2 regions of the Pseudomonas sp. NPDC090592 genome follow, and region 1 is predicted to be linked to the other one. Evidence: riboswitches for the same ligand, from Rfam matches in the RefSeq annotation. Region 1 holds a riboswitch; the other holds the start of a gene.
The links. Region 1 has a riboswitch for cobalamin ahead of ACIQUI_RS18155 (ABC transporter substrate-binding protein). Riboswitches for the same ligand answer to the same signal wherever they lie in the genome.

Region 1 (14,733 bases):
CCGTGCCGTCCTCGTCGCGCATCGACTTGGGCACCACGGGGTAGATGGTCTTCCAGCACTGCGCCTCGACCATGCTGGCCAACGCCTTGAAGTCCGAGCGGACAAGGTCGGCAGGCAATACCGTTTCGTATTTCATCGGTGGCTTGCTGGCTTTGCAACTGGTGGGCGCGGAGTTCTGGTCGAGTTTGACATTCAGCATGACCACGCCGATCTGCTTGCCGGTATCGGCTGTGGCAATGCCCAGTCTCAAGACGTTTTGCATGTCGCTGACGAATGTCTGTCGCGCCTGTTTGTCCTCCTCGGAGGCAGGCCGGTGCTGGCAACCTGTTAAAGCTATGAGTGCGGTAGCTGCAATTGCCGCCGGCAACGATCTGAACACAGATACTTCCTTGATGTGATGGAGCCGGCCTACATGCCGGCGTTGTTGAGAATCAATATTATCACTCAAACTGCCGGATGTTTTTGTGTAGTTGTTGTGGAGAATCGGGGGGAGCCTGAAACCTGCAAAGGTAACCTGTGGGAGCGGGCGTGCCCGCGAACACCGGCGCAGCCGGTGCCATGCACCGCGTTGGATTCTTCGCGGCGGTTCGACGCCTCGACGCGCCCGCTCCCACAGGGTACGCGGTGCGCCCGGCATCGGTTCTCTGCGCGACAGCGCAGCCCAATGGGCTGGGCAATCTCCCACAGGGAGCCGCGCCTGCGCTTAGAAATGCATGTCCAGGGCCAGCTCGAAGGTGCGCGGTGGCCCCATGTAGTACTGGCTGTTGTAGGCCTGCTTGGCATACACCTCGTCGGTCAGGTTGCGCACCCGCCCGGTCAGCGTGGTGTGTTCATCCAGGCGGTAGCGGGCGAACGCGCCGAACAGGGTGTAGGCCGGGGCCTTGAGGCTGTTGGCGTTGTCGGCATACACCGAGCCCACGTAGCGCCCATCCGCGCCCACCGACCAGGCCGGTGACAAGCTGTAGGTCAGCCACAGGTTGGCGACATTGGCCGGCACGTTGGTCGGTGCATTGCCCTTGCGGGACACCGACACGCCGTTGACCGCTTCGTTGAACTCATCGTATTGCGCATCGACGTAGGCGTAGTTGGCTTCGGCCAGCAACTTCGGGGTTACCTGCAGGCGCCCGGACAGTTCGACCCCGCGTGAGGTCTGCTGCCCGGCCTGGACCGTGAGGTTGGCGTCGTTCGAGTCACGCACGGCAAAGTCCTTGCGCACGATCTGGTACAGCGCCAGCGTGGCCGCACCGCGCCCGTCGAGGAAGTCGAACTTGCTGCCCACCTCCCATTGCTCGCCCTTGGACAGGTCGAACAGCCCCACATTGGAGTAGGTCGCTGCCGCCAGCGAACCGGCAGGCAGGTCGGCGGAGGTGCTGTACTGCGCATACAGGCTGGCCGAAGGCGTCAGCGCATAGGTCAGGCCGATGCGCCCGGACAGCGGTTCCCAGCGCCGCTCGAAATAGGCCGGTGAGGTGGGTGTCACTGCGCCGTAGTTGGTGACTTCCATGTCCAGGTAGTCGTAGCGCAAGGCGGTGAGCAGGGCCAGGCGTTCGGTGAGTTGCAGGCGGTTTTCGGCAAATAGCGCACGGTTGCTCACCTCGTGGCGGCGTTGCTTGGTCAGGCCGGCGTTCACGCCCGGGATGTCATCGAAGCTGCCGGGCTCGAAGTGATCGGCATCGACCACATCGCTCCAGCTGCCCGAGGTGGGGTAGAGGGTCTGGCGCATGCGCGAGTATTCCAGCCCCAGCGACCATTGGCTGGCCAGGCCGAACAACTGGTTGTCGTGGCGCAGCTCGATGCGGTCGCCCAGCAAGTTCTGGTCGTGGCGTTGCAGGTAAGGGCTGCTGCGTTGCACCTGGCCATTGCCGGTGTAGGCGTAGCGTTCAAGGTTGCGGTAGTCGCGCTGGGCGCTGTACTGGTACAGCGTGTTCTGCACGCTGGTGCTATCGCTGACCTGGTAGTCGAGGATCGAGCGCAGCCAGCGTACCCGTTGCTCATAGCGGCCGTCAGCGACGTTGTAGTTTTCGAAGCGGCGGCTTTTGTCGATTTTCATGGTGCTGCGCCCGGGTAGGATCGGCGAGCCCCAGTAGGGGCTGTCTTCGCGGTCTTCCTGGTACTCCAGCGCCAGGGTGTGGGTGAGGTTGGGGGCCAGGTCGCTGAGCAGCGAAAAAGCCAGGCTGTCGGTGTGCCGTTCGTTGCGGTCGACGTAGCCGTTGCCGTGCCCACGGCTGAAGTCCAGGCGCATGAAATGGCGGGCATCGGCGGGGTTGCTGGCCAGTGCCTGGTTGATACCGAACGCCACCTCGCTGTCGTCGAAACTGCCATAGCGTATGCGCCCGTCAATGATCTGCTGGTCGCGGCTGGCGAGCTTGGTGATGTAGTTGATCGAGCCGCCCACTGCGCCTGCGCCATGCAGGAACGAGGAGGGCCCGCCAATCAGCTCGACGCGGTCGAGCACCCAGGCATCCACGGGCCGGGTAGCACTGCTGTAGCCCAGGTTGATGCCGTTGTACAACTGGGTGACCTGGTTCTGGGTGAAGCCGCGGTAGGCGACGAAGCCGCCAAAACCCGGGTTGGCCGAGGCATTCACCCCGGTCATGGCGTTGACCACGTCCTGGCTGTCCTTGGCACCGCGCTCCTCGATCAGGCGGCGGTCCGAAACACTGACCGAGGCAGGTGTTTCTCGCGCCGTGAGGCCCAGGCGCGAGCCGGTGCGGATCGGCTCGTCCAGTTGTACGCCGGTGGCGGCGTCGCGCTCGCCGTCGATGGTGGTGGCGCCCAGTTCCACGGGGGCGTTTTCAGCGCAGGCGAAGCTGCAGGTGCCCATCAGGAGCACCAGGGAGGTTTTGCGAAGCATGTTGGTGTGTCTTCCACGCAAAGGTCATGGCTGACGGCGAGCGCGCACGCAGGCGCGCCCGGCTGAGGTCAGGCGAAATGAAGTACGGCTGCGGGGAAGACGCTGGGGGAGGCGCGGGGGTTGAGGGCGGGGCGTTGATAGCGCGGTGGCGGCTGCGCCCAGCTGCGCACCACAATGGGCGAGCTGGCCACGGCCTGCGACGGGGTGAACGACCAGCCGCCGCTGCTCAGTGGTACCGCCAGGCCGAACGAGGAGCACACCGGGCAGTCGAGCTGGGCCATGTGCTGGTCACCACCCGCGCCGTCCAGGTCGATGGCCACGCCGTGCTCGCTGTTGACCGAGCAGAAGCCACCTTCCAGCCCGGCCAGGCGCAGGCCGCCCATCTGGCCATGGTGCAGGCCGCACAGCAACAGGCTGAACAGGACGCTGGCATAGAGCGTCCAGGCCGTCAGTGCGCGTGTATGGCGGGTGGTTTTCATGGCGGGGAATCTACCATTCGGATGAACGGTCGGGTAGTGCTTTTACTTCGGGATTTTGGGGCTGCGTTGCAGCCCGTCGCGACACAAGGCCGCTCCTACAGGATCGCGTCACATTGCGGCTGTCGCGATAGGGGCGCAAAGCGCCCCCAAGGTCTGTCAGGCCGCCCGCTCCAGCACATCCAGCAAATCGACAAACTCCATCGCCAGTTTGTGCCGTGGCGCCAGGTGTACCAACGGCACCGACGCCTGATGCGATTCACGCATCTTGATCGAACTGCTCAGGTACACCGGCAGCACGGGCAAACCTTCGCTGCGCAACTGCTCGACCAGGGTCTGGTGCAGGGCGGTGCGCCCGGCAAACTGGTTGACCACTACGCCCTCCACTTGCAGCGCCGGGTTGTGGTCCTGGCGCAGTTCTTCGACCTCGGCCATGACACTGTGCAGGGCCTGGCGCGAGAAGCTGTCGCAGTCAAACGGGATAAGCAGGCGCTCGGCCGCCACCAGCGCGCTGAAGGTGTAGAAATTGAGTGCTGGCGGGGTGTCGATGTAGATGCGCTCGTAGTCCTCACCAAGCTCCACCAGCAGCTTGCGCAGTTTGTTGATCTTGAACTTGCTCTCCAGCTTGCTTTGCAGGTCGCTGAGGTCGGGGCTGGCGGTGACCAGGTGCAGGTTGCTGTAGCGGGTTTCGGTGATTGCCACGCGGTGCTTCTTGCCGGCGGCGGTGACCGGCGACAAGGTCTGGCGGAAGAAATCGGCGATGCCGGCCGGAATGGCGTCGTTGACCAGACCGGTCAGGTAGTAGGTGGCATTGGCCTGCGGGTCGAGGTCGACCAGCAAGGTGCGGTAGCCCTCGGCGGCACTGGCGGCGGCGAGGTTGCAGGCGATGCTGGATTTACCGACGCCACCTTTCTGATTGAAGACCACACGACGCATGAGACGCTCATCCATGAAGAGAAAATGTCAGGTTGGGGTCAATCCTATGACGGCAACACGACAGTTTTATGACAAGCATTGTTACAACTGCAGGTTTCATACTTGCCTGTGCCGGCCTCTTCGCGGGCTTGCCCGCTCCCACAGGTACTGCACAGGTTTCGAACCTTGGGCAGAACCCTGTGGGAGCGGGCAAGCCCGCGAAGAGGCCGGCACAGACGAAAAAGACGCTCAAGCAACCACCAGCCGGTTGCGCCCCTCCTGCTTGGCCCGGTAAAGCGCCCGGTCAGCCTCGCCCAACACTTGCGCAGGCTCACCCCCAGCCTCGCCATCCCAGCGCGCCACCCCCAGCGAAATGGTCACCCCACCTACAGGCTCCACCGGCGTATCCTGAACCGTGACGCGCAGCCGCTCGGCCACTGCCGCCGCCGCCTCCAGGCTGGCCCCCGGCAACAGCATCAAGAACTCCTCGCCACCGGTGCGGCACAGCAGGTCACCCTCGCGGCAACAACGGCGCATCAGCTCTGCCAGCTTTCGCAGCACCTGGTCACCAACGTCGTGCCCATGGTTGTCATTGACTCGCTTGAAATGGTCGATGTCCAGCGCAATGGCGGCAAAGGCTCGCCGTTCGGCTTCCAGTAACGACAGGCTGAGCTCCATGCTGCGGCGGTTGCCGAGACCGGTCAGCGGGTCGGTCTGGGCGTCGCGGTTGAGCCGGCCGATGCGTTCCTGCAGCAGGTTCAGCCCGAACAGCAGGGCGCGCTTGAGTTCGGCGGCCTCGAAGTACCAGGCCCGCACGCGATGCAAGCGCTCGGCGGTGCCTGCGTGGTCCATCGAGCGGGCGCCGGCCGCCAGCTGCCACAGTGGCCGGGCGATGGTCATGGCCAGCCACCACAGCAGCAGGCAGCCCACCAGCGCCAGGGGCGCAGACGTGCCTACCACGTTGAGCACCAGGTGGCTCAGTGGCGTTACCGTCTGTGCCAGCGGCTGCTGCGCCACCACGCCCCAGCCGGCGCTGGGGACGGTGGCGAAGCCGGCGAGCATCTCCACACCCTGGCTGTTGATCAGTTGTCGGGTGCCGCTGTCCAGGGTCGCCAACTGGTCAACCAGCGTATTGCCGGTCACCACCGTGCCCACCCGCTGGCTGTCGGGGTGGTACAGCAGGCGGCGGTTGCGGTCGACCACATACAGGTACGAACCGTCCTTGTAGAAGTGCTCGCCCAGCAGGCTGTTGAGGATGTTGCGCTCACGCAGGTACAGGCTGCCGCCGACATACCCCAGGTAGCGGCCACTGCTATCAAAAATGGGTTGTGACAGCGCCACCACCAGGTTGTCGGCAGCTGACACGTAGGGTGTGGACACCAACCGACGACGCTCGCGCAGCGCCTCCTGAACGCCGGGGGACTGCATGCGGCTGCCAACCAGGTGCCGCAGTGGGGCGGGGGAAATTGCCAGCAGTACGCCGTCGGCATCGAGCACGAACGTGGAGTTGAAGGCCATGCTCTGGCCCAGTACACGGTCAGTCTCCGCCTGCATGGCCTGGGCATCAGCCAGTTGTCGGCCCTGTACACCCGCGCTGAACGAAAGTTGTTGAAGCGCGTTACCGATAAAGGTTTCGGTGATGGCTGCCAGCTTCGCAGCATATACCCGGTTGGCTTCCAGCGAGTGGTCGATCAACAACTGGCGCTGCACCCGGTAGCTGGCAAAGTAGCTGGCGCACAGCATGACCAACGCAGTTAGGGCGCAGAGCACCAGAATGAGTGTGCGCAGATCCAGGCGCAATCCGTGCTTGGCGTGTGGCAATCCTGACCTCGAGGTAGCGGATAAAGGCTACGAAATGGGAATAACCTTGCGTGACGCGTTCAAGAACCTGCCTTTTCCAGCGCATCGAGTTCGTCTTCGACCTGTTGCATGCGCTGCTCGACCAAGGCCTGCACCTTTGCGTCGCGTGCTGTTTCGCGCATCAGGGCCGTGAGTTTTTCGCTCAGGCGCTTGCCGGCTTCGGTGTTTTCCAGGGCGCGCGCCTTGGCCGGGTCCTGGGTGGCAGCAACGATGGTGGCGAACTCGTCATCGCTGAAGTTCTTTTCGCTGTACAGCCGGAACAGGTCCTGGCGCTGGTCCTCGACGGTCAGGTACTTGCGCAGTACATCCTGGATGGTGGCCTGTGACAGCTGCGGGTGGGTACGGCCAAGCAATGCGGCCATGCGCTCGATGTTGTGCGTATAGGCGTCCTGCAGCGGAAGCTGGGCAAGGATCTGCTCTTCACGGGAGGGCTTCTGGTCACAGGCGGTGAGGGCGGCAGTCAGCAGCAACGGCAACAGCAACTTCTGGAAGCAAGGCATGGCGTGGCCTGGTCGGGCATTGAAGACGGCCGATTATACCGATCTGCGCCTGGCCAGGCGCAGCTTTATGATTTGCCTTGTGCGGCGTGCTGGGGTAGAACCGTGGCCTCCAACCACTGCCAGCAGCCCCATGCCGAACTGGACCCTGCAACCTGTGGCGCGCGCCGCCATTGCCGAAGTCGTCGCATTTGTCGACAGCGCTCGCCGCGAACTGTTCCCGATGCTTGCCCAGGCGCCATTGCCGCGCGACCTTGCGCACTTTGCCGACGCCTACCTGGACGGTGCGGGATGCTTTCTTGAAGCCCGTGATGAAGGGCGGCTGGTCGCGGTGATCGGTTACCTGCCCTATGATCACCGTTTTGCCCAGCTTGATTACCGTGCTGAGCAGGTTGTCGAGGTGGTCCGCTTGTTCGTGCTGCCGGCCTACCGTAGGCATGGCCTGGCTGGCGCGCTGTTCGCTGCCTTGCGCGAGCGGGCGGAACAGGCGGGTATCGGCTGCCTGTACCTGCATACGCATCCGTTTCTGCCGGGTGCGATTGCGTTCTGGGAGCGGCAAGGGTTCATGGTGGTGGATGTCGAACAAGACCCGGTCTGGCAGACCACGCACATGCAACTGCAATTACGCTGATTTGTGGGGTGTTTGGCAATGTCAGTTCCGAGCTGGCGCTGACGTTTGCCGAGGTGGTGGCGATGATGAGTGAGCAGGAGCGGGCGGAGTGGGGGCTGCTGCCTGCTGGCAGTTCGGTTGCCTGAAAGATCCTGGGGCCGCTTCGCGGCCCTTTCGCGACACAAGGCCGCTCCTACAGGGATCGCGCAACCCGGTCTGTCAGAACCCACCCGACAACGGCCACTCCACGGCCAACCGTATCTGGTCGCCGTCCAGTTCCGCCTGCGCCGTGTTCCCCCGGTGTACGTTATGCCGCACCGAGAACGTCGTCCCCTTGGCCTTGCCGCTCTGCACCACGTAGCGCGCCTCGAGGTCTCGCTCCCAATGCTTGCCGCCCTTGCCATACCCCAGGTACGCATACCCACCATTGGGGTCGACATGTGTGCCGTCGATATCGAACCCGCGCACGTACAACGCCGTCAGGTTCAGCCCCGGTACCCCATAAGCCCCCATGTTCAGGTCGTAACGTGCCTGCCATGATTTCTCGTTCGGTGCGTTGAAGTCCGACATCTGCACGGCGTTGGCAATGAAAATGGCCCCGCGCGTCACGTAGTCGAACGGGGTGTTGCCGTCTACCTGTTGCCAGCCCAGGCTGAAACCGTGCGGCCCCTGGTTGTAGCGCGAGACCAGGCTCCAGGTGGTGTTGTCGATGCGCCCGGACAGCGCCTTGCCGGTATCGGTGGTGCGGTACAGGTTTAGGTCCAGGCTGAGGCTGCGACGGTCATCCAGCGCATGGCTGAGGGTGCTGCCCAGGTAGTGCTGGTTCCAGCTGTCCTCGTAGCGCGAGGTGTACAGGCTGCCGCTGAAGGCGGCGCCGGGGTTCCAGACCACGCCGGCCAGGTCGAAGCTGTTGCCCTGCTTGCCGTTGGAGTAGTTCACCACGAACCCCTGGTCGTGGCTGGAGGCATTGCGGTCGGCGTTTTCGTTGAAGTGCCCGGCCACCAGCTTGAGCGTGTCGAATTCGTTGCTGGTGAGGAAAAAGCCGGTTGCCGTCTCGGGCAGCAGGCGGCTGTCGGAGGAGCTGAACACTGGGGTTTTGACCCGTTGCTCGCCATAGGACAGCACGGTGTTGGACACCCGCAGTTTCAGTGCCGCGCCGGCACGGCTGTATTCGTTTTTCGGGTGCCCGTCGTTATCCACGCCCAGCAAGCGCGCTTTGCCTGCACGCCCGCCGCCACTGTCGAGTTGTACGCCCAGATAGGCGTGGGCATCGACACCCACACCGATCAGGCCTTGGGTAAAGCCAGACTGCAAGGTACCCATCAAACCGTAGGCCCATTCCTCAGCCTTGCCGCTGCGTTCGCTGCGCGGCTTGTAGGCATTTCTCGCAGCGCCGTTGCGCCCGCCATGCTTGTAGTCACGCTGGTCGAACACGCTGCGGTTGAGCACGCTCCAGCTGCTGTCTTCGACCAGACCGTTGCTTTGCGACTGGGCAGAGTCGGCCAGGGCAAAGGGTGCCACCCCCAGCAGTGGCAGTGCCAACAAGCGCCAGCTCATTGCCCAGCCCCTAGCTTGTGCAACTGCTCGGCAAAGCGGGCTTTGGCCCTGGCGGGCAGGCTGGGCGGCAACTCGGCAGCCGGCGCATCACCCACCTGGATCACCATCACCATGCCCATTGCCAGGTGCGGAATGCACTGGATGCCATACACGCCTGGTACGTTGAAGGTCTGCTCGAACGGCTGGTTCAACTTGCTCTTGAATGGCTCGGCCCCGCTGGGCAGCAGGCCGCTCACGCTGGCCGCATTGTGCCCGCTCTGGGTGGGCAGAAAGCGCACGGTGTCGCCGGGGGCAATGCGCAGGTGGTCCGGCTCGTACACCATCGCACCCGCGCTACCGCGGTTGAGCATTTTCACTTCATGCACCTCGGCCAGTGCGGCAGGTGTAAGCAGGGCGCTGGCAAGCAGCAGGGCGGCAGGGCGCAACAGCATGTGTGGAACTTCCTGGTTCAGGGGGCGCGAAAGCGCAGGATGCGCGCGCCGTCGAAAGGGTCGGTGAGGTAATGCGCATGCACGCCGAAAGTGCTCAGCAGGCGCTCGGGGGTGAGGACGTCAAGCGGTTTGCCCAGGGCCACCAGGCGGCCCTTGTCGAGCACTGCAAGGCGGTCGCAGGTGAGCGCCTGGTTGAGGTCGTGCAGGGCCACCAGGGTGGTCACCGGCAGCGTTTGAACCTGTTGCAGCAGGCTGAGCTGATGCTGGATGTCCAGGTGGTTGGTCGGCTCGTCCAGCAGCAGTACCTGCGGGCGCTGCGCCAGGGCACGGGCGATGTGCACGCGCTGGCGCTCGCCACCCGACAGCGAACCCCACAGGCGTGTGCGCAGGTGCAGGGCGTCGAGGTCGGCGAGCGCTTGCTCGACGATGGCGCGGTCTTGTACGCAGAACGGCGTCAACGCTGAAAGCCAGGGCGTACGGCCCAGGGCAACGGCGTCAAACACGCTGATTGCATCGAGTGTATCGGCTTGTTGCTCGACCAGCGCCAAGGCCTGGGCAATGCGGCGGCGGGGCATTTTCGCCAGCGGCTCGCCAAGCAGCTGCACACTGCCACTGGCTGGCTTGCGCAACCCGGCCAGCACCTTGAGCAAGGACGATTTGCCCGACCCGTTGGGGCCGACGATGCCCAGTGTTTCACCCGCAACAACGCTCAACCCGATGTCACAGAGCACGGTGCTGTCGGCCAGTTTCAAGCCCAGGCCCTGGCAACTCAAGGGCGGCAATTGTACTGCCGTCATGACGGTCATGGGCGCCCCCGGCGGCTGACCAGGATCAGCGCGAACACTGGCGCACCGATCAGCGCGGTGACCACGCCCACAGGGATCACCTGGCCGGTGATCAAGGTGCGCGAAAGCATGTCGGCGGCAATCAGGAACAGCGCGCCGCCCAATGCGCTGGCGGGCAGCAGGCGGCTGTGGCCGGGGCCCAGCAGCAGGCGCAGGGCATGGGGAATCACCAGCCCGACAAAACCAATGGCGCCAACGATCGAGACCATCACGGCCGTCACCAGCGCCGCGCAGCTGATCAGCAGCAGCTGGGTGCGCCGCACCGCAATGCCCAGCGACGCAGCCGAATCGGTGCCGAAGGTAAAGGCATCCAGCGCGCGGCGGTGCAACAGGCACACCACCAGCCCGAACAGTGCCACCGGCACGGCCAGCCACACCGACGGCCAGCGCACGCCGCTGAGGTTGCCCATCAGCCAGAACAGGATGCCGCGGGCCTGCTCGGCGGTGGCCGACTTGGTGATGAGAAAGGCGGTAAGCGCGTTGAACAGTTGCGAGCCGGCGATGCCGGCGAGGATCACCTGGGCGTTGTTGCTGCCTGGCCCGGCTGCGCGGGCCAGCACCAGCACCAGCGCGAATGCACCCAAGGCCCCGATGAAGGCCCCGGCAGACATGCTCAACGTCAGGCTGCCCAGCCCCAGCAGGCCGACCAGCACGGCGCCGGTGGAGGCGCCGGCGGATAGCCCCAGCAAGTAAGGCTCGGCCAGCGGGTTGCGCAGCAGCGCCTGAAGGATCACCCCGCAAGTGGCCAATCCGGCACCGCAAGCGGCGGCAACCAGAGTGCGGGTAAGGCGGTAGTTCCAGACGATGCCGGCGTCGATCGGGTCTACCGGATAGCCAGCCTGCCACAGGTGATTGGCCAACACCTGGCCGACCACGCTGGGGGACAGGTTGGTCTCGCCGATGGCGGTGCCGGCCAGCAGGGCGGCCAGCAGTGCCGCCAGGGCGAGTGCCATGTAAGGTAGCAGGCGAATCATCACTGGGCCGCTTTACCGCTGGCGAAGGCCGTGGACAACGTTTGCAGGCCGCTGAACAGGCGGATGCCGGCCTGCATGGCGTCGGCGTCGAGGACGATGATGCGGTTGTGCTTTACCGCGTCCATGTTGCGGGTTACCGGGTCACTGCGCAGGAATTCCAGCTTTTTCTGGTAGTCGTCGGCGGGGAAGCGGCGGCGGTCCATGCGGGCGATGATCAGCCAGGTGGGGTTGGCCTTGGCCAGGGTTTCCCAGCCTACGGTGGGCCATTCCTCGGTGGATTCGACCACGTTGCGTACGCCCAGGGTGCGCAGCATGAAGTCGGCAACGCCCTGGCGGCCGGCCACGTAAGGGTCGATGTCCAGGTCGGCGCTGGAGAACCAGAACAGTGCCGATGTGGCGGACAGGTCTTTGCCGGCAAGCTGTGCCTTGGCGCCGTCCAGGCGGCCTTTGAGCTCGGCATTCAGGGCGCTGCCGCGGTCCTGCACATCGAAGATCTCGGCCAGATGGCTGACGCTTTTGTAGATGCTGCCTACCTGAAATGCTTGCAAGCGCGTACCGTCGGCGCCGACCAGGTTGTCCTTGCCTTCGCAGTCCGACGGCAGCAGGTAGGTGGGTATCTTCAGTTCGTCGAACTGCTCGCGGGTAGCGACCACGCCCTGTGCGCCAACCATCCACTCGAACTGCACCGCCACCAGTTGCGGTCGCTTGCCGACTACGGCTTCGAAACTGGGGTCGTTGTCGGCCAGGCGCGGCACCTTGTCGTTTTGCGCCTTGTATTCGGGCAATACGTTGTTGAACCACAACGAGGTGCCTGCCAGTTTGTCACCCAGGCCCAGCGCGTAGAGCATTTCGGTGCCGGCCTGGCCGATGGTGACGGCGCGTTGCGGCGCCTGGGCGAAGGTTTGTGGCTTGCCGCAGTTTTCGACCGTAAGCGGGTAGTGGGTGGCAGCGGCCTGGGCCATGCCGGTAAGGCCAAGGCCGGCGAGCAGGGTGGCGAAACGGGGTAGCATGTTGAGCGATCTCCTATCGGACAGTTCGGGTGAGGAACGCACGGACAGGCATCGCCGCGCCCCGCCGTTGGCAGGGGCAACACAGATGGCCAATCCCGGACACCCCGCCGGTTGGTGAATGTATGCCGGCAGGTCTCCTGACTGGTGCGTCATGGCCCGGCTCCGGCCTTCCCGGGCAATTGCGCCCAGTGGCATCGATGGAGCAGGCTCGGCACCTACAGTTGCGGGGGCAGTTCCGTTTGGCCCGTGTTGGCGGGCCTGGGATTCCCTATTAATTCCGTGGTGGAAACCGGCGGCCCGCATCTTAGACGCCTTCGGCTTCAAGCTTCAAGCTTCAAGCTTCAAGCTTCAAGCTTCAAGCAGAAGCCAGCTGGCGTACGCTCCCCCTCTTGCAGCTTGCAGCTTGCAGCTAGAAGTATTTCAGCCAGCTGATGTCGCGGCGGCGCGCCTTCAGGCGGGCGAACCAGCGCACTGGCAGGTAGAGCGAAGCGGCCAGCAGCAGGGCACCCAGCCACACCGAGGCGATGCTGTCGAAGCCGAAATAGTCACCCTGGTTGAGCCCCAGCAGTGCCACGCTGGCCAGGTACAGCAGCTTCAGTACATACAGGTGCAACAGGTAGAAGAACATCGGCGCTGCACCAAACACCGCCAGTGCGCTGATCCAGCGTGCCTGGCCGGCGCGCTCGAAGGCGCGCAGCAACAGCAGGCCGCAGCCGAGGGTCAGGGCGAGGAACAGCAGGGATGGCGGGTATTTGGTGATGTTGAAGAAGCTCATCACGGTTTGCGTGAAGGTTGGGTAGCCACTCCACGGCGCCTCGCCATAGCCGTTGAGCATGCGCAGCACGACAAAGCCCAGCAATGCAATCAGCCCGGCCAGCAGCAAGCGATGCTGGCGTTGGCCTGCCTCGCTGCCACGGGCGAACCAGGGGCCCAGGCCGTAGCCCAGGGCGATGACGCCGATCCACGGCAGCACCGGGTAAGACGTGCGCAGGCGCAGGGTGTCGGAAAACTCCAGCCAGCCACGGTCATGCAGGATCGCCCATGGCACGTGCAGGCTCGACTCCACGCCAAAGTGCAGGCCATCGAGCAGGTTGTGCCCGGCGACGATGACGGCGCCCAGGGCGAGCAGGGCGGCGCGTGGCAGCCATACCAGCAGCGACAGCGCGATCATGCTGATGCCGATGGCCCAGATGACTTGCAGGTAGATCACGCTGGGCGGCAGCTGGAAGGTCCAGGCGAAGTTGACCAGGGTGAACTCCAGCGCTACCAGGAACAGCCCGCGCTTGAACAGGAACGCCGAAACGTCGCCACGGCCCTGGTACTTCTCGCCGTACAGCCAGGCCGACAGGCCGGTCAGCAGGACGAACACCGGTGCGCACAGGTGGGCCAGGGTGCGGCTGACGAACAGCGACGGCTCGGTGGTGTCGATGCTCATCGGGTCGCTGACCTGGCGGTGCAGGAAGAACGTTTCGCGGACGTGGTCCAGAAGCATGAACAGGATCACCAGGCCGCGCAGGGCGTCGATGCTCTGCAGGCGTTGGGTGAGCAGGGTGGGGGTGGCGCTGGCGCTTGTCATGGAGGGTCGCTGATAAGAATGGATGTCAAGTGAAACGTTATCTTATAACTAATTGGTTATCTGTTGGTAGAGGTTTTTGTGTTGCGGGAGCGGGCCTCTTCGCGGGCACGCCCGCTCCCACAGGTACACCACGGCTTTCAATGGCTGCGATATCCCTGTGGGAGCGGGCGAGCCCGCGAAGAGGCCAGTGCAGGCGAGCTCAGATCAGAAGCTGTAGTCCACCGTCGCAAAGTACGACCGAGGCATCCCCATCAACCACTGCTGCCCACTGAACGCCGACTGCACATACTCACGGTCGAACAGGTTGTTCAACTGCAACCCCAGCCGCACATCCGGCAACACCTGCCAGGCAACATTGGCATCCACCACGGTGTACCCGGGCGCGCTCTGGGTATTGGCAGTGTCGGCAAAACGCTCATCCACATAACGGGCACCAATCCCGGCCTGCACCTGCTGCCCAAAGCCTTTGCTCAGCCACAGGTTGGCAGTGCGCCGTGGCACATTGGCCGGCCGGTTGCCCGCGCGGTCCTGCGCCACGCCGCCGACCATTTCGTCGAAGTTGTCATACCGGGCGCGCACCAGCGATGCGTTGGCCGACACCTGCCATTGGTGTGGCAACGCCAGTTCCAGGGTCGCCTCAAGGCCGTCGGAGGTCTGCTGCCCAGCCTGCTGTTTTTCGTGGGTGAGCGGGTCGTCCACCAACAGCTTCTTCTTGACGATGTGGTAGGCCGCCAACGTCCATTCCCCACGGCCTTCCCAGAAGCGTTGCTTCACGCCTGCCTCGGTCTGCTTCGCTTCGGTCAGGTCGTAGTGCATCTGGCTCGGGCTGAGGCTGATGAGGTTGTTCACCCCTTCCTCGCTGGTGGAGTACTGGCCGTACAGCGACAGGTCGTCGCTAAGCGCATACACCAGCCCGACGCGCCAGTTGCCGCCTTGCAGGCTGTGGTCGCTGCGGCTGCCATCGACCAGATTGTCGCGGTCGATGTGGTTCTGGTCGCGGCGCACGCCTGTGACCAACGACAGCTTGTCGCTCAGCTGCAGGTGGTTCTCGGCGAACAAGGCGAAGGTGTGGGTGGTAGACAAGGTTTGCGGGCGCAGTGGCGAGGCACTGTGGAACCAGCCGGGTTG
Region 2 (14,733 bases), on a different contig from region 1:
GAAATACGGATCGACGGGTAGCCGTTGTAGCGCACGATCTGTACCGGCCCTTCTTCCCAGCGGGTGGTAACGAAGCTGCTGAACGGCACCTGCTGGCCATCGGCGTTCGGCGCGTAAAGGCGCAGCACGCTCTCCGGCGTCATGCGTTCGCCCTGCTCCGCCTGCACCACCACCCGCTGTTGCCGGCCGGCGTTGGCGAAGTCATTGATCACCGCCGAGCCAAACGCAGTGGCCAGGGTGCTGTTGATGGTCTCGAAGGCCACCCCCAGGGCGCGGGCCTTTTCCCGGTCGATATCGACGCGCAGTTGCGGCGCCTCGGCCAGCCCTTCCATCATTGCGTACAAGATGACCGGGTTGCCGTTGGCCTCGCCAAGGATCTTGTCACGGGCCGCCAGCAACGCTTCACGGCCCAGGCCGCCGCGGTCGAGCAGGCGCAGGGCAAAGCCACCGGCATTGCCCAGGCCATCGATGGGTGGCGGGTTGACCGCCATGATCGTGCCATCGCCGTAACCGGCGAACTGCGCATTGATCGCCTGGGTTTCGGCGTCCACCGATTGCCCGGCGCCACGTACCGACCAGTCTTTGTAGGTAGGGAACGCCAGCGCGGCGTTCTCGCCCATGCCCGAGAAGCTGAAGCCGCTGACCATGAACGCCGACGCCAGTGCTTCACGCGACATCAGGAACTGCTCCAGGGCCTGCCCGGTCGCGTCGGTGCGCACACGGCTGGCCCCCGGCGGCAACTGCACGTCGACAATCGCGTAGCCCTGGTCTTCAACCGGCACGAAGGACTCCGGCAAACGCAGGTAGAAGTAGCCGAGCATCGCCAGGATGCCGACATACACCAGCATGTAGCGGCCGGCACGCCGTACCAAGGTTGTGTTCATGACCGAATAACGCTCGGTCAGCCGGGCAAAGCCACGGTTGAAGGCGCCGAAGAAACCGCGCTTCTCATGGTGCCCGGGGGCCACCGGCTTGAGCAGCGTGGCGCACAGGGCCGGGGTGAAGGTGAGCGCCAGAAAGCCCGAGAACAGGATCGACACTGCCAATGACAGCGAGAACTGCTGGTAGATCACCCCCACCGAACCAGACATGAACGCCAGCGGCATGAACACCGCCGACAGCACCAGGGTGATGCCGATGATCGCACCCGAGACCTGGCCCATGGCCTTGACGGTGGCATCGACGGGCGACAGCCCCTCCTCGGCCATGATCCGTTCGACGTTCTCCACCACCACGATGGCGTCGTCCACCAGAATGCCGATGGCCAGCACCATGCCGAACATGGTCATCATGTTCACCGAGAAGCCCAGCAGTTTCATCACCATCAACGTACCCAGCAGGCACACGGGCACCACGATCGACGGGATCAAGGTGTAGCGGATGTTCTGCAGGAACAGGAACATCACCAGAAACACCAGGACCATGGCTTCGAGCAGGGTGTGAATGACCTTTTCAATGGCCACGTCGACAAAGCGCGAGGTGTCATACGGCACCGAGTACTCGACGCCCTCGGGGAAGAACGCGCTCAGCTCGGCCAGGCGATCCTTGACCAGCTCGGCGGTTTTCAGCGCATTGGCGCCCGGCGCCAGCTGCACCGCGCCGGCCACGGCTGGCTTGCCGTTCAGGCGCGAAGCGAAGTTGTAGCTTTCCATGCCCACTTCCAGGCGGGCGACATCGGCCAGGCGCACCAACGAACCGTCCGGGTTGGCTCGTAGCACCACACGGCCAAACGCCTGTGGGTCGTCCAGGGTACCTTGCACGGCCAGGGTGGCGGTGAGTTCCTGTTGGCTGCTGCCCGGCGCACTGCCGAAGCTGCCGGCAGGCACCTGCACGTTCTGCCCGCGAATGGCGTTGCTCACGTCATCGATCGACAGCCCGTAGCCCACCAGCTTCTGCGGGTCGACCCAGACGCGCATGGCCGCTTCCGACGAGAAGAACTGCAACTTGCCTACACCCGGTACCCTGCGTAGCTCATTGTTGATGTTGCGCGCCGCGTAGTCGCCCAACGCCGTGGTGTCGGCCTTGCCAGCGCCTTCCTTGTAACTGAGCGCGTAGATCAGCAAGAAGCCGGCACTGGTCTGCTCGACCTGGATGCCTTGGGTGATCACCGCCTGCGGCATGCGTGCCTCGGCCTTTTTAAGGCGGTTTTGCACATCGACCTGGGCCAGCTCCGGGTCGGTACCCGGCTCGAAAGTGACCACCACTTCGGCCATGCCGTTGGAGTTGTTGGTGGACTCGAAGTACAGCAGGTTCTTGGCGCCGTTGAGCGACTCTTCGATGATGCTGGTGACCGAATCCACCAGGACCTTGGCCGAAGCGCCCGGGTAGGTGGCGGTGATGGTGATTTGTGGTGGCGCCACGTTGGGGTACTGGGCCACCGGCAGCGTGGGGATTACCAGCAGCCCGGCCAGGGAAATGAACAGCGCCACGACCCAGGCAAAATTCGGCCGTTTGATGAAGAACTTGGACATCGCGTTACCCTCGCCTCAGCGTACGGCGGCTTGTTGCGCCGGGGCCGGTGTTACCGACATGCCCGGAGCCAGGCCGGCAGGGCTGCCGACGATCACCTGGTCACCGGGGTGCAGGCCTTCGGTGACCTGCCAGCGGGCGCCGTGCATCACACCTGTGCGCACACTGCGCGCCTCGGCAACCCCGCCGATGCCCACCAGCATTACCCGGGCCTCGCCGTCGCTACCGCGCTGAATGGCGCGCTGCGGTACCAGGATGGCCTGGTTGTCGGTGCCTTGGGGGGTGCGCACGCGCACATACATGCCCGGCAGCAAGATGCCATCGGCATTGTCGAAGCGACCGCGAAGGGTGACCTGGCCAGTGCCCCGGTCCACCGCGATATCCGTGAACATCAGTGCGCCCTGGCGCTCGTAGTCGGTGCCTTCTACCCGGGCCGTCAGGGCCTGCTGGTCGCCGGCGGCCAGTGCACCGTCCTTCAGCGCCTGGCGCAGGCGCAGGGCGTCGGCGGCGGACTGGGTGAAATCGACGTAGATCGGGTCCAGTTGCTGCACGCGCGCCATCAGCGTGGCGTCGCCCTGCCCCACCAGCGCCCCTTCGGTGACCAGCGCCCGGCCAATGCGCCCGGAAATCGGTGCCTTGACCGTGGCGTAGCCCAGGTTCAGGCGTGCCGTCTCGACATCAGCCCGGGCCGAACGCACGGCGGCCTGGCCACTGCGCAGGTTGGCACTGGCAGTGTCGAAATCCTGCTGGCTGACGGCCTGTATCTTCACCAACGGCTGGTAGCGCTGCACCCGCGCCTGGGCTTCGAACATAACCGACTGGGCCCGGGCCAGGTCGGCTTCGGCGCGAGCCAGGGCAGCCTTGAACGGGGCCGGGTCGATCTGGAACAGCACGTCGCCGGCCTTGACGTCGGCGCCCTCTTCAAAACCCTTGTGCAGGACGATGCCTGCCACCCGGGCACGCACCTCGGCCACGCGCATGGGTTCGACCCGGCCAGGCAGGGTTGCCGCCAGGGTCAGGGGTTCGCTGGCGACCGTTACGGTCTGGACTGGCAAGGCGTTCTGTGCCTCGGTCGGCGGCGCTTCAGCTTCGCCGCAGCCGGCCAGGACGACGGCCGCCGCCAGGCAACTGGCCATTCCTATTGCACGCAAGTTGCTCATGATTCACCCGAGCTTTAAATGGAAAAACGGCTCGGATGATAGGCATGAGCGCAAAATGAGTCAATTTTGTCTCATCTGATACTTTGTTAATAATTGTGAAACCAGGAGCTCATGCGATACCTGTAGGAGCGGCCTTGTGTCGCGATCGGGCGCGAAGCGGCCGCCAAATCTGCATCCCGTAACTGTCTGACAAACGGCGGCGCCTGAATTTCGGCCGCTTCGCGCCCGATCGCGACACAAGGCCGCTCCTACAGGAATCGCGCAGGTCAGCGGATCTGGTGCTTGTGCAGCAACCGGTAAAAGGTTGGCCGCGATATCCCCAGCACCTTGGCCGCCACGCTCATGTTATCGCTGTGCCGGTTAAGCACGTCGCACAACGCCTGGCGCTCGGCCCGTTGCTTGTACTCTTCCAGCGTACCCAGCGGCTGTTGCCCCTGGTCGATGGTCAGCAGGCCCAGGTCCTGCGCTTCGATCTGTCGGCCTTCGGCCAGCACCAGGCCACGTCGTACGCGGTTGGCCAGTTCACGCACGTTGCCCGGCCAGTCATGCCTGCCCATGGCCGCCAGGGCATGGTCGCTGAACGAGCGCGGCCTGCGCCCGGTTTCCAGGCTGTAGAAATGGGCAAAATGGCTGGCCAGCATCGACAAGTCACCATGCCGGTCACGCAGTGGCGCGGTCACCACTTGCAACACATTCAGGCGGTAATACAAGTCTTCACGAAAACGCCCCTGCTCGATGGCCCTTTCCAGGTCCACATGGGTCGCGGCCAGCACGCGGGCATCCACCGGGATCGGCTGGCTGCCGCCCACCCGCTCGATATGCTTCTCCTGCAAGAAGCGCAGCAGGTTGGCTTGCAGCTCCAGTGGCAAATCACCGATTTCATCGAGAAACAGCGTGCCGCCATGGGCCGCCTCGATGCGCCCGGTCTTGCGTTGGTGGGCCCCGGTAAAGGCGCCTTTTTCATGGCCGAACAGTTCCGACTGGATCAGGTGCTCGGGAATGGCGCCGCAGTTGATGGCGATGAACGGTTGCTCGCTACGTTGCGACTGCCGGTGCAGGGTACGGGCCACCAGCTCCTTGCCGGTACCGCTTTCACCACGGATCAACACAGGTGACTCGGTGGGCGCCAGCTTGCCCAGCAGCTTGCGCAGGTCTCGAATGGGGCGGCTTTCGCCCAGCAGTTCGTGGGTGGACTCATCCACCTTGGCTGCCCCTTTGCCACGCAGGCGCGCCATGCCGAAGGCCCGGCCCAGGGTGACCTGCACACGGGAGACATCGAACGGCAAGGTATGGAAATCGAAGAACCATTCGCAGACGAAATCGCCGAATGCCGGCATCCGTAACTGTTCGGCGCTGAGCACGGCGATCCATTCGGTGTTACTGCGCTTGATCATGTCCTTGACCGCATCCGGTTGCCTCAGGTGCGAAGCCTGCAAGCGCAACAAGCCCACGTCACAAGGATGATCCAGCGCCGCGCCGAGCATGCAGCTGTCTACATCCCAACCTGCGTTTCGCAGGCCAGGCAACAAACGGTGGCAGTCGTCGCAGGGGTCGACGATGAGCAAACGGCGTTGAGCGGCAAGCTGTAGCATGACCGATCCTTGGCGCCAGTTTTTGGTTTTATGAAGTAAAACAGCAAGTTGTGGCGCCTGTTAAACAGTAGCAACGAAGTTGACAGTTCCCAGTACCGTCTGTCTGCCGACGCATTTTTTTACAAAGTGCCACGGGAATTTTCGCGTTTTATCGACATCACATGGCGGCGCAGGCAACAACGGATTTGCCCCTGACAAAAAAATTTACACCTATTGTGTGACTTGCCCCCGGACAACGAGCATCAGTACACATAACCCCGCGCTGCACTTCGCGATGAATGAGGCGACTTTGAAGCAACGCGGACTTAACTTCGATGTTTGGGACCATAGAGAGACCGAACCATGAATGCCCCGCTCCGTGTCAACGAAGCACTGCTGATTGCCGACCACGCCTTCGAACCTTTCCAGTGCGTAGCCTGGGATGCACCCAACGGTACTGGTGAGCTAAGCCTGGCAGTGATCGACCGGACCAGCACCCGCATCGGCAGCAAGCAGGTGTCCTCGCGTATCTATTCCGACCCTGCCCAATGGGCCAGCCTGATCGAGGAAGTGCGCGCCGAACTGTGCGAAAAAGGCTACGACCTGCAACCATGGTCGATGCCTAAGTAATAGCACCCGGCAAACCAAGTGCGTGCATCGCCACGCACTTGTTCGAATGCAAAGTTGCTGCCCTGGCAACTTTCTCTATTGCGACATAGTGTCGCGCCACTCCGACTCAGCCCAAGACTTTGAATTGCTGCAAGTGCTGGTAATCGGCCTGCAATTGCTCAGCCAGACGCTGTGCGCGCCCAAGACGAACGGGCGCCAGTTCCATATCCACCAATAAAGTTGCGCAGGGCATGGGCTGTACGGTGTTCCAATGCTGCAGCCGACCATCGGTAAACACCAGGCAACGCAACGCCTCTTCCGGGTGGGCACGCTGGCGTGCCTGTAGCCAGTGCCGTGCCTGTTCCAGTGCGGCGATCAGCGGCGTACCACCACCGGCGCCCAAGGCTTGCAGCCAGGGCTGCAAGGCCGCCGAAGCCTTCAGACCATGGCGCTGCCATTGTGGCGTGCGCCCGCTGGCGGTCAGCAGGGCGAGCCGGGCGCGCTGGCGATAGGCCTGGTCGAACAGGGCCGCCAGCAGCCCTTTGGTCTGCGCCAGCGCCTGATGGCGACGGGTCGAGGCCGAAGCATCGACAATCACCAGCCACAGCTCTGCGGGTTTGGCCTGGCGCAGTTGCCAGCATAAGTCCTGGCGCAGGCGTGGTCGCCCTTTGAGCAATGTCGGCAGCCAGGCCACTCGCCCGGCCGCCGCACTGCGCGCCCGGCCACGGCTGGCCCCGGCCTGCCTGCCCGCGCCTGGTCTGGCATCCGCCCCTTTGGCAGGTGGCTGGCGAATGCTCAGGGCTTTTTTGCCCAGTTCGGCACCTCACGCCGCGCGCCGCTGGCTACCGGAAGTGCCGGCAATGCCCCCCAGTCACCCTGCCCGCCCTGTTCGCCGGGGCTGCCTGAACCCTGCTGTTCGGGCTGTTGCGGCGCCGCCGGCGGGTTGGCCTGGGGGGGAACGCGCCGGCGATGGCGCAAGGCAAACTCGGCCACGGCATCGACATCCGCTTCCTCGATGGCCGCACCACCGCGCCAGGCGCAATGGGCGCGCGCGGCACGCAGCCAGACCAGGTCGGCGCGCAGGCCGTCGACACCCGCGGCGTAGCAGCGCTCGGTGATCCACGCCAGCGCCTGATCATCCAGGGCAATGCCATCCAAGGCATGGCGCGCCGCCTGGCAGCGTTCACGCAGTTGCGCCTGGGCCGCAGCCCATTGCGCGCAGAAGGCCTGCGGGTCGCTGTCGAAGGCCAGCCGACGGCGAATGATCTGCTGACGGGCTTCAGGCTCAGGCAGGCCTTCAAGGGCGACGTTCAGGCCAAACCGGTCAAGCAACTGCGGGCGCAGTTCACCCTCTTCCGGGTTCATGGTGCCGATCAGCACGAAGCGGGCGCTGTGCCGGTGCGAAATGCCATCGCGCTCGATGCGGTTGGTGCCACTGGCCGCCACATCGAGTAACAGGTCGACCAAGGTGTCAGGCAGCAGGTTGACCTCATCGACATACAACACGCCGCCGTCGGCCTGGGCCAGCACACCCGGGGAAAACTGCGCCTTGCCCTGCCCCAGTGCGGCATCCAGATCGAGGGTACCGACAAGCCGCTCTTCGCTGGCGCCAAGCGGCAGGGTGACGAACGGACCCTCGCCAAGCAGGTCGGCCAGGCCGCGGGCCAGGGTGCTCTTGGCCATGCCGCGTGGCCCTTCGATCAGCACGCCGCCGATCCTGGGGTCGATGGCGGTCAGGCACAGCGCCAGTTTCAGGTCGTCGGCACCGACCACTGCGGCCAGCGGGAATTGTACGGGTTCACTCATTTCAAGCCTGTTCCTCGCCGTCGAGCAGTTGCGCCTCAAGGGCTTCGCGGTAGTCGCCCGGCGCCTGCCACAGGCCACGCTGCTGGGCCTCCAGCAGGCGCTCGGTAAGGTCGCGCAGGGCCTCGGGGTTGTGCTCGCGCATGAAGTCGCGGGTGGCCGGGTCGAGCACGTAGGCATCGGCCAGCCCCTGGTAATGATGGTCGTCGATCAGGTGCGTGGTGGCGTCGAAGGCGAACAGGTTGTCGACCGTCGCCGCCATCTCGAAAGCACCCTTGTAGCCGTGGCGCTTGACTCCGTCGATCCACTTGGGGTTGAGGGCACGGGCGCGGATGACTCGGTTCAGCTCCTCCTTGAGGGTGCGGATGCGTGGCCGGTCGGCCTGGCTGTGGTCGCCGTGGTAACTGGCCACTGCTGCACCGGACAAGGTTTCCGACGCGGCCAGCATGCCGCCCTGGAACTGGTAGTAATCGTTGGAATCGAGCAGGTCGTGCTCGTGGTTGTCCTGGTTCTGCAGCACCGCCTGCACCGTGGCCAGGCGCTGGGCGAACTGGGCGCGGGCCGGGGTGCCTTCGTCACTGGCGCCGTAGGCGTAACCACCATGGTTGAGGTAGACCTCGGCCAGGTCGTCACGGTCGTGCCACAAGCGCCCGTCGATGGCGTTCTGTACCCCGGCACCATAAGCACCGGGCTTGGCACCGAACACCCGCCAGCCGGCCTGGCGCGCGGCCTGCTCGGCGTCCACACCCTGCGTTTGCAGTGCCACACGCTCGCTGCGTACGCGCGCGGCCAGGGGGTTGAGGTCGTCGGGTTCGTCCAGTGCCGCGACGGCCTGCACGGCTGCATCGAACAGGCGGATAAGGTTGCCGAAGGCGTCACGGAAAAAGCCGGAAACACGCAAGGTCACATCCACCCGCGGGCGGTCAAGCAGGCTCAGCGGCAGGATTTCAAAGTCGTCGACGCGCTGGCTGCCAGTGGCCCACACCGGCCGCACGCCCATTAGCGCCATGGCCTGAGCGATGTCGTCGCCGCCGGTGCGCATGGTCGCCGTGCCCCACACCGACAGGCCGAGCTGGCGCAGGTGGTCGCCGTGGTCCTGCAGGTGGCGCTCGAGGATCAGGCTGGCCGAGGCAAAGCCCAGGCGCCAGGCCGTGGTGGTGGGCAGGTTGCGCACGTCCACGGTATAGAAGTTGCGCCCGGTGGGCAGCACGTCGAGGCGCCCACGGCTGGGCGCACCGCTGGGGCCGGCCGGTACGAAGCGGCCGGCCAGCGCTGCCAGCAAGCCGTTCATTTCGGCGATGCCGCAGGCGTCCAGGCTGGGAGCGACGGCGTCGCGCAAGGCCTGGATCACGTCGTGCACCGGCTGCCATTCGCTCAGCGCGGGTAACTGTGCGTTGCCTTCCAGCGCCTGCCCGATCACGTGCAGCGCCAGCAGTTCAAGGCGCTCGCGGGTATCCCCACAGGTGCGCCAGGGCTCGCTGCTCATGGCCTGCAACTGCTCTGGGCGTATGCCCTGCCACGGTTGCCCCAGCTCACAATCGAGCGGGTCGAAACCTGGCACCAGCGCCTTGGCCAACGCCCGCAGCAGGCTGGCATTGCCGCCGCGACCGTCGCCACGCTCCACCCGCAGCAGCGCCAGCAAGGTATCCAGGCGCAAGCGGCCTTCAGGCGACTGGCCGAACACGTGCAGGCCGTCGCGAATCTGTGATTCCTTAAGATCGCACAGGTAGGTGTCCAGGCGCGGCAGCCACACGGCAGCATCGTCCAGTTGGCCTTCCAGTTGCAGCTCACGGTCGATGTGGTTGGCCTTGACCAGTTCCAGGATGTCGCGCTGCAACTCCCGGGCTCGGCGCGGGTCGAGCATCTGTGCCTCGTAGAACTCGTCGGCCAGCTGTTCCAGGTGACGCAGCGGGCCATAGGTTTCGGCGCGGGTCAGGGGCGGCATCAGGTGGTCGATGATCACTGCCTGGGTGCGACGCTTGGCCTGAGCGCCCTCGCCCGGGTCGTTGACGATGAACGGGTAGATGTTCGGCAGCGGGCCCAGCAAAGCGTCTGGCCAGCACTGCGCCGACAGGCCGACACCCTTGCCGGGCAGCCATTCGAGGTTGCCGTGCTTGCCCACGTGGATCACCGCATCGGCGGCAAAGGCATGGCGCAGCCAGAAGTGAAACGCCAGGTAGCCGTGCGGCGGCACCAGGTCCGGGTCGTGGTAGACCGCGCTGGGGTCTACCTGATAACCGCGGGCCGGCTGTATGCCGACGAAGGTCAGGCCATAGCGCAGGCCGGCGACCATCAGCCTGCCGCCGCGGTACATCGGGTCCTGCTCGGGTGGCCCCCAGCGTTCCAGCACGGCCTGGCGGTTGGCCTGTGGCAGGCGCTCGAACGCGGCCTGGTAGTCCGCCAGGCTCAGGCTCTGGGCGCAGGGGCGCTGGTCGAGGTGGTCGAGGTCGTTGGTGACGCCGCCAAGCAACTGGTGGATCAGCTGCGTGCCACTGCCCGGCAGACCCGCCAGCGGATAGCCCTCGGCCTGAAGTGCCTTGAGGATGTTCAGCGCGGCAGCGGGCGTGTCCAGGCCGACGCCATTGCCAATGCGGCCATCGCGGGTCGGGTAGTTGGCCAACACCAGGGCCACACGCTTCTGGGCATTGGGCAGGCGCGCCAGCTCGACCCAGCGGCGGGCCAGTTCGGCAACGAAGTCCATGCGTTCGGGGTGGGCGCGGTAGCACACCACATCAGACTGGCTGCGCTCGCTGCGCCAGGCCATGTCCTTGAAACTGACAGGCCGGGTAATGATGCGCCCGTCCAGTTCAGGCAAGGCAATGTGCATCGCCAGGTCACGTGCCCCCAGCCCCTGCTCGCTGGCTTCCCAGCCGGGCTGGTTGTCTTGCGCGCAAATGGCCTGTAGCACCGGGATGTCGCGACGGAACGGGCGCAGGTTGGGCCGCTCGGGGCTGGACAAGGCAAAACCGGTGGTATTGACCAGCACCTCGGCACCGACCTCGTCCAGCCAGGCTTCGACCTGCTCCAGGCAAGCGCTTTCCTTGAGGCTGGCCACGGCAATCGGCAGCGGGTTCAGCCCGGCAGCCTGGAGGCGCTGGCAAAACACATCAATGAACGCAGTGTTGGCCGCCTGCAGGTGCGAGCGGTAGAACAGCAACGGCGCCACCGGGTGTTCGGGATGCCAGTGCGGGTACCAGTCTTCCAGCACGGCACTACCCTTGGCCGGGTGATACACGGCGGTGCGCGGTAAGGGTTGCGGCTCGTCCCAGGCATAATCGCGGCCCAGCCACTGGCTGGCCAGGCAGTTGAACAGGTTGATGGCGTTGGCCTTGCCGCCCTGGCGCAAGTAATGCCAGAGGCGCTCGGCCTGCTCGCCGGTGACGCTGCCCAGGCTGGTCAGTTCCGGGTCCGGGCGGTCATCGCCCGGCACCAGGATCAGTTGCACGCCACGGGCGGCCAGCTCGACCAGCTGCTCGACGCCATAGCGCCAGTAGCCAACGCCACCGTGCAGCGACACCAGGATGACCTTGGCATGGCGCAGCACCTGGTCGACATACAAATCGACCGAGGCGTGGTTCTGCACCTGCATCGGGTTGGCCAGGCGCAGACTGGGGTAGCCTTCGGGCAATTGCTCGGCGGTGTCGGCGAGCAATGCCAGGTGTGAATCGCCGCTGCAGAGAATCACCAGCTCGGCGGGTGTCTGGCCGAGGTCGGCAATGCTGTCATCCGGCACGAAGCCGCCGGGCTGGGTCCGCAGCAGGTGCATGGGTCAGGCGCCCAGGGCCTGGCGCAGGCGCGCTTCCAGCTGGGCAGCGTCCAGGTCCTGGCCAATCAGTACCAGGCGGGTAATGCGCGGCTCGTCGGCGCGCCAGGCGCGGTCGAAGTGCTTGTCAAAACGGGTACCCACGCCTTGTACCAGCAGGCGCATCGGCTTGCCCGGGATGGCGGCGAAACCTTTGGCACGCAGCACGCCGAACTCCACCACCAGCTGCGTCAGGGCGTCGAGCAGCAGGCTTTCGTCGGCCTCTGGCAGGTCGATGGAGATGGAATCGAAGGCGTCGTGGTCATGGTCGTCATGGTCGTCGCCATCGTGGTGCGAGTCGTGATGGGTACGGCGGCCATCGATATGCGCCTCGGACTCGGCGCCCACGCCCAGCAGCACTTCCAGTGGCAGCTTGCCGCTGCTGGCCTCGATCACTTTCACGGCCGGTGGCAGCTCTTCAGCCACTTCGGCACGTACCTTGGCCAGGCCTTCGGCGTCGATCAGGTCGGCCTTGTTCAGCACCACCAGGTCGGCGCTGGCCAGTTGGTCGGCGAACAGTTCGTGCAGCGGCGATTCGTGGTCCAGGTTAGGGTCCAGCTTGCGCTGGGCATCGACCTGGTCCGGGTAGGCGGCAAAGGTGCCAGCGGCCACGGCCGGGCTGTCGACCACGGTGATCACTGCATCGACGGTGCAGGCATTGCGGATTTCCGGCCACTGGAAGGCTTGCACCAGTGGTTTGGGCAGCGCCAGGCCGCTGGTTTCGATCAGGATATGGTCCAGGTCGCCACGGCGTGCCACCAACTCACGCATGACCGGGAAGAACTCTTCCTGCACGGTGCAGCACAGGCAGCCATTGGCCAGCTCGTAGACGCGGCCACTGGCCTCTTCTTCAGTGCAACCGATGCTGCACTGCTTGAGGATTTCGCCATCGATACCCAGTTCGCCGAATTCGTTGACGATGACCGCAATGCGGCGGCCCTGGGCGTTGTCGAGCATGTGGCGCAGCAAGGTGGTCTTGCCCGAGCCGAGGAAGCCGGTGACGATAGTGACGGGAAGCTTGGCCAGTGTTTTCATGTCGCATTGCCCTTGGCAGTATGGCGCGGGCATGCAGGACGACAGCCGCGGGCCAGGCCGGCCGGGCGTGTTCGCCACCGGATCACCCCGCCCGGTTGAAAGTCGAAAACGTTGCGAGGCAGGTCTCCTGGCTTGCACCGTTCCATTTGCCCTTTATAAAGCAGGCTGTGGCGGGATGACGCCTTCCCGCGCGCGTGCGCAGTGGCTGTGTCGATCCGTTGTCGGTGCTTACAGTTGCGGGGGCAGCCGCGGCATGTACCGCGTTCCCGTCTTAGCTTCGGCCTGGCCGAAGAACCTCGAAGTGGCAAGGCTACGCAGTGGCTGGCGGGTGGTCAACCGTTGCGGCTGGCTGGCTGACCACAAGGCGCGCAACTGCGCTACAGTGACACCCTCACCCACGGCCACGGACGCCCCCATGCACCTCGCCCCCGCCATACCCGTACTGCGCATTTTCTCGGTCGACAAGGCCCGCGAGTTCTACCTCGACTTCCTCGGTTTCAGCGTCGACTGGGAGCACCGTTTCAGCCCCGACCTGCCGTTGTACCTGCAGATTCACCGGGACGGCCTGATCCTGCACCTGTCCGAGCACCATGGTGATGCTTGCCCCGGTTCCACGGTATTCGCCCGCATCGACGACCTGCGCGCACTGGAGCGCGAACTGCAGGCCAAACGGTATGGCTATGCCCGGCCAGAGGCAGAGCGACTGGACTGGGGATTGCAGATGCAGGTGCACGACCCGTTCGGCAACCGCTTGCGCTTTTGCCAGCAGATCGATGACGAGGCCAACCCTTGAAGGCCATGGGCAAACGCGAAATGGCCAGGCTGGAGCGAGAGCTGGTCGCATGCCTGACCGAAGCCTGCGAAACCGCCAAGGCAGAGATCGTCGGTTTCAGTTGGCTGACCCATCGGCTTGATCCTGAGGATTTTCCGGCCAGCCTGCGCATTACCTGGGTATTCGAGCAAGAAGCCGACAAGGCGGCTGCGGTCGCGGGTGACGCCAAGGTGCGCATGCTGGCACTGACGGAGGTGGCGTTGGAGCAGGCTGGGATACAGCTAGACCATCCAGCGTGGCATGTGCGGTTTGACAGTGAACAAGCCTGCCAGCAGAGCCACGGTGGGGACTGGGGCAAGCGCTTGAAGGGGCGCTGAGCGTAGGGCGAAACATTTGCTGCGCCCATGAGATCGAGCGCCGCCCGCGCGGCGCTTCGCGGGGCAAGCCCGCTCCCACATTTGTTGCAACGTGCCCATGCCTGTGGGATCGGCGTTGTCCGCCTTGGCGCATGTCTTGAGACAGGTGGGGCGGCGGCAGCGCCCACCGGGAAATCGAGTCGAGCCAACGAAGCTGACAACCATGGCCTGACAGGTTTGGCACGTTGCAACAAATGTGGGAGCGGGCTTGCCCCGCGAAGCGCCGCGCGGGCGGCGCTCGATCTCATAGGCGCTGCAAATCTTTCGCCAAACACCTCCCAGCCCCCCTGCACTACCCGCGCCAGCCCCCAAGCAATGCATTGCAGGCTATCAATTCGTGACTGGCCGTTCCCGATCTGCCACGGATGTATTATGGTGGCGTGGTGCGCATATAACAGCAGCCCGAGCGATCGGGCACTTGCAAGACAATGAGGGTGTCATGAGCAACGAAAGCATTAACTGGGACAAGCTGGGTTTCGACTACATCAAGACCGACAAACGCTACCTGTCCGTATGGCGCAATGGCGAGTGGGACAAGGGCACCCTGACCGAAGACAACGTCCTGCACATCAGTGAAGGCTCCACTGCCCTGCACTATGGCCAGCAGTGCTTCGAAGGCCTGAAGGCCTACCGCTGCAAGGACGGCTCGATCAACCTGTTCCGCCCGGACCAGAACGCTGCCCGCATGGCACGCAGCTGCGCCCGCCTGCTGATGCCGCAGGTGCCGACCGATGTGTTCATCGAAGCGTGCAAGCAAGTGGTCAAGGCCAACGAAAAGTTCGTGCCACCGCACGGCAAAGGCGCCCTCTACCTGCGCCCGTTCGTGATCGGCACCGGTGACAACATTGGCGTGCGCACCGCCCCCGAGTTCATCTTCTCGGTATTCGCCATCCCGGTTGGCTCGTACTTCAAGGGCGGCATGAAGCCGCACAACTTCCAGATCTCCAGCTTCGACCGTGCCGCCCCACAAGGCACCGGCGCGGCCAAGGTCGGTGGCAACTACGCCGCCAGCCTGCAGCCGGGCGCTGAAGCGAAGAAAGCCAACTTCGCCGACGCCATCTACCTCGACCCGCTGACCCACACCAAGATCGAGGAA

Region 2: another riboswitch for cobalamin. It lies ahead of cobW (cobalamin biosynthesis protein CobW); the one in region 1 lies ahead of ACIQUI_RS18155 (ABC transporter substrate-binding protein).

The regions. Positions count from the first base shown of each region.
Region 1 covers NZ_JBIVXJ010000019.1:101,063-115,795, forward strand. The annotation lists gene ACIQUI_RS18100 (hypothetical protein) at 1-262, opposite strand, end outside; gene ACIQUI_RS18105 (TonB-dependent receptor) at 704-2,854, opposite strand; gene ACIQUI_RS18110 (DUF2946 family protein) at 2,923-3,333, opposite strand; gene ACIQUI_RS18115 (ParA family protein) at 3,490-4,266, opposite strand; gene ACIQUI_RS18120 (diguanylate cyclase) at 4,495-6,066, opposite strand; gene ACIQUI_RS18125 (hypothetical protein) at 6,126-6,605, opposite strand; gene ACIQUI_RS18130 (GNAT family N-acetyltransferase) at 6,736-7,233, shown strand; gene ACIQUI_RS18135 (OprD family porin) at 7,432-8,769, opposite strand; gene ACIQUI_RS18140 (pseudoazurin) at 8,766-9,200, opposite strand; gene ACIQUI_RS18145 (ABC transporter ATP-binding protein) at 9,218-10,006, opposite strand; gene ACIQUI_RS18150 (FecCD family ABC transporter permease) at 10,003-11,019, opposite strand; gene ACIQUI_RS18155 (ABC transporter substrate-binding protein) at 11,019-12,029, opposite strand; cobalamin riboswitch at 12,139-12,338, opposite strand; gene ACIQUI_RS18160 (DUF1624 domain-containing protein) at 12,439-13,605, opposite strand; gene ACIQUI_RS18165 (TonB-dependent receptor) at 13,810-14,733, opposite strand, start outside.
Region 2 covers NZ_JBIVXJ010000005.1:126,092-140,824, forward strand. The annotation lists gene ACIQUI_RS06095 (multidrug efflux RND transporter permease subunit) at 1-2,471, opposite strand, end outside; gene ACIQUI_RS06100 (MexC family multidrug efflux RND transporter periplasmic adaptor subunit) at 2,487-3,629, opposite strand; gene ACIQUI_RS06105 (sigma 54-interacting transcriptional regulator) at 3,896-5,221, opposite strand; gene ACIQUI_RS06110 (hypothetical protein) at 5,564-5,830, shown strand; gene ACIQUI_RS06115 (VWA domain-containing protein) at 5,937-6,503, opposite strand; gene ACIQUI_RS06120 (ATP-binding protein) at 6,605-7,615, opposite strand; gene cobN (cobaltochelatase subunit CobN) at 7,617-11,378, opposite strand; gene cobW (cobalamin biosynthesis protein CobW) at 11,382-12,449, opposite strand; cobalamin riboswitch at 12,549-12,763, opposite strand; gene ACIQUI_RS06135 (glyoxalase superfamily protein) at 12,865-13,242, shown strand; gene ACIQUI_RS06140 (hypothetical protein) at 13,239-13,598, shown strand; gene ACIQUI_RS06145 (branched-chain amino acid aminotransferase) at 14,077-14,733, shown strand, end outside.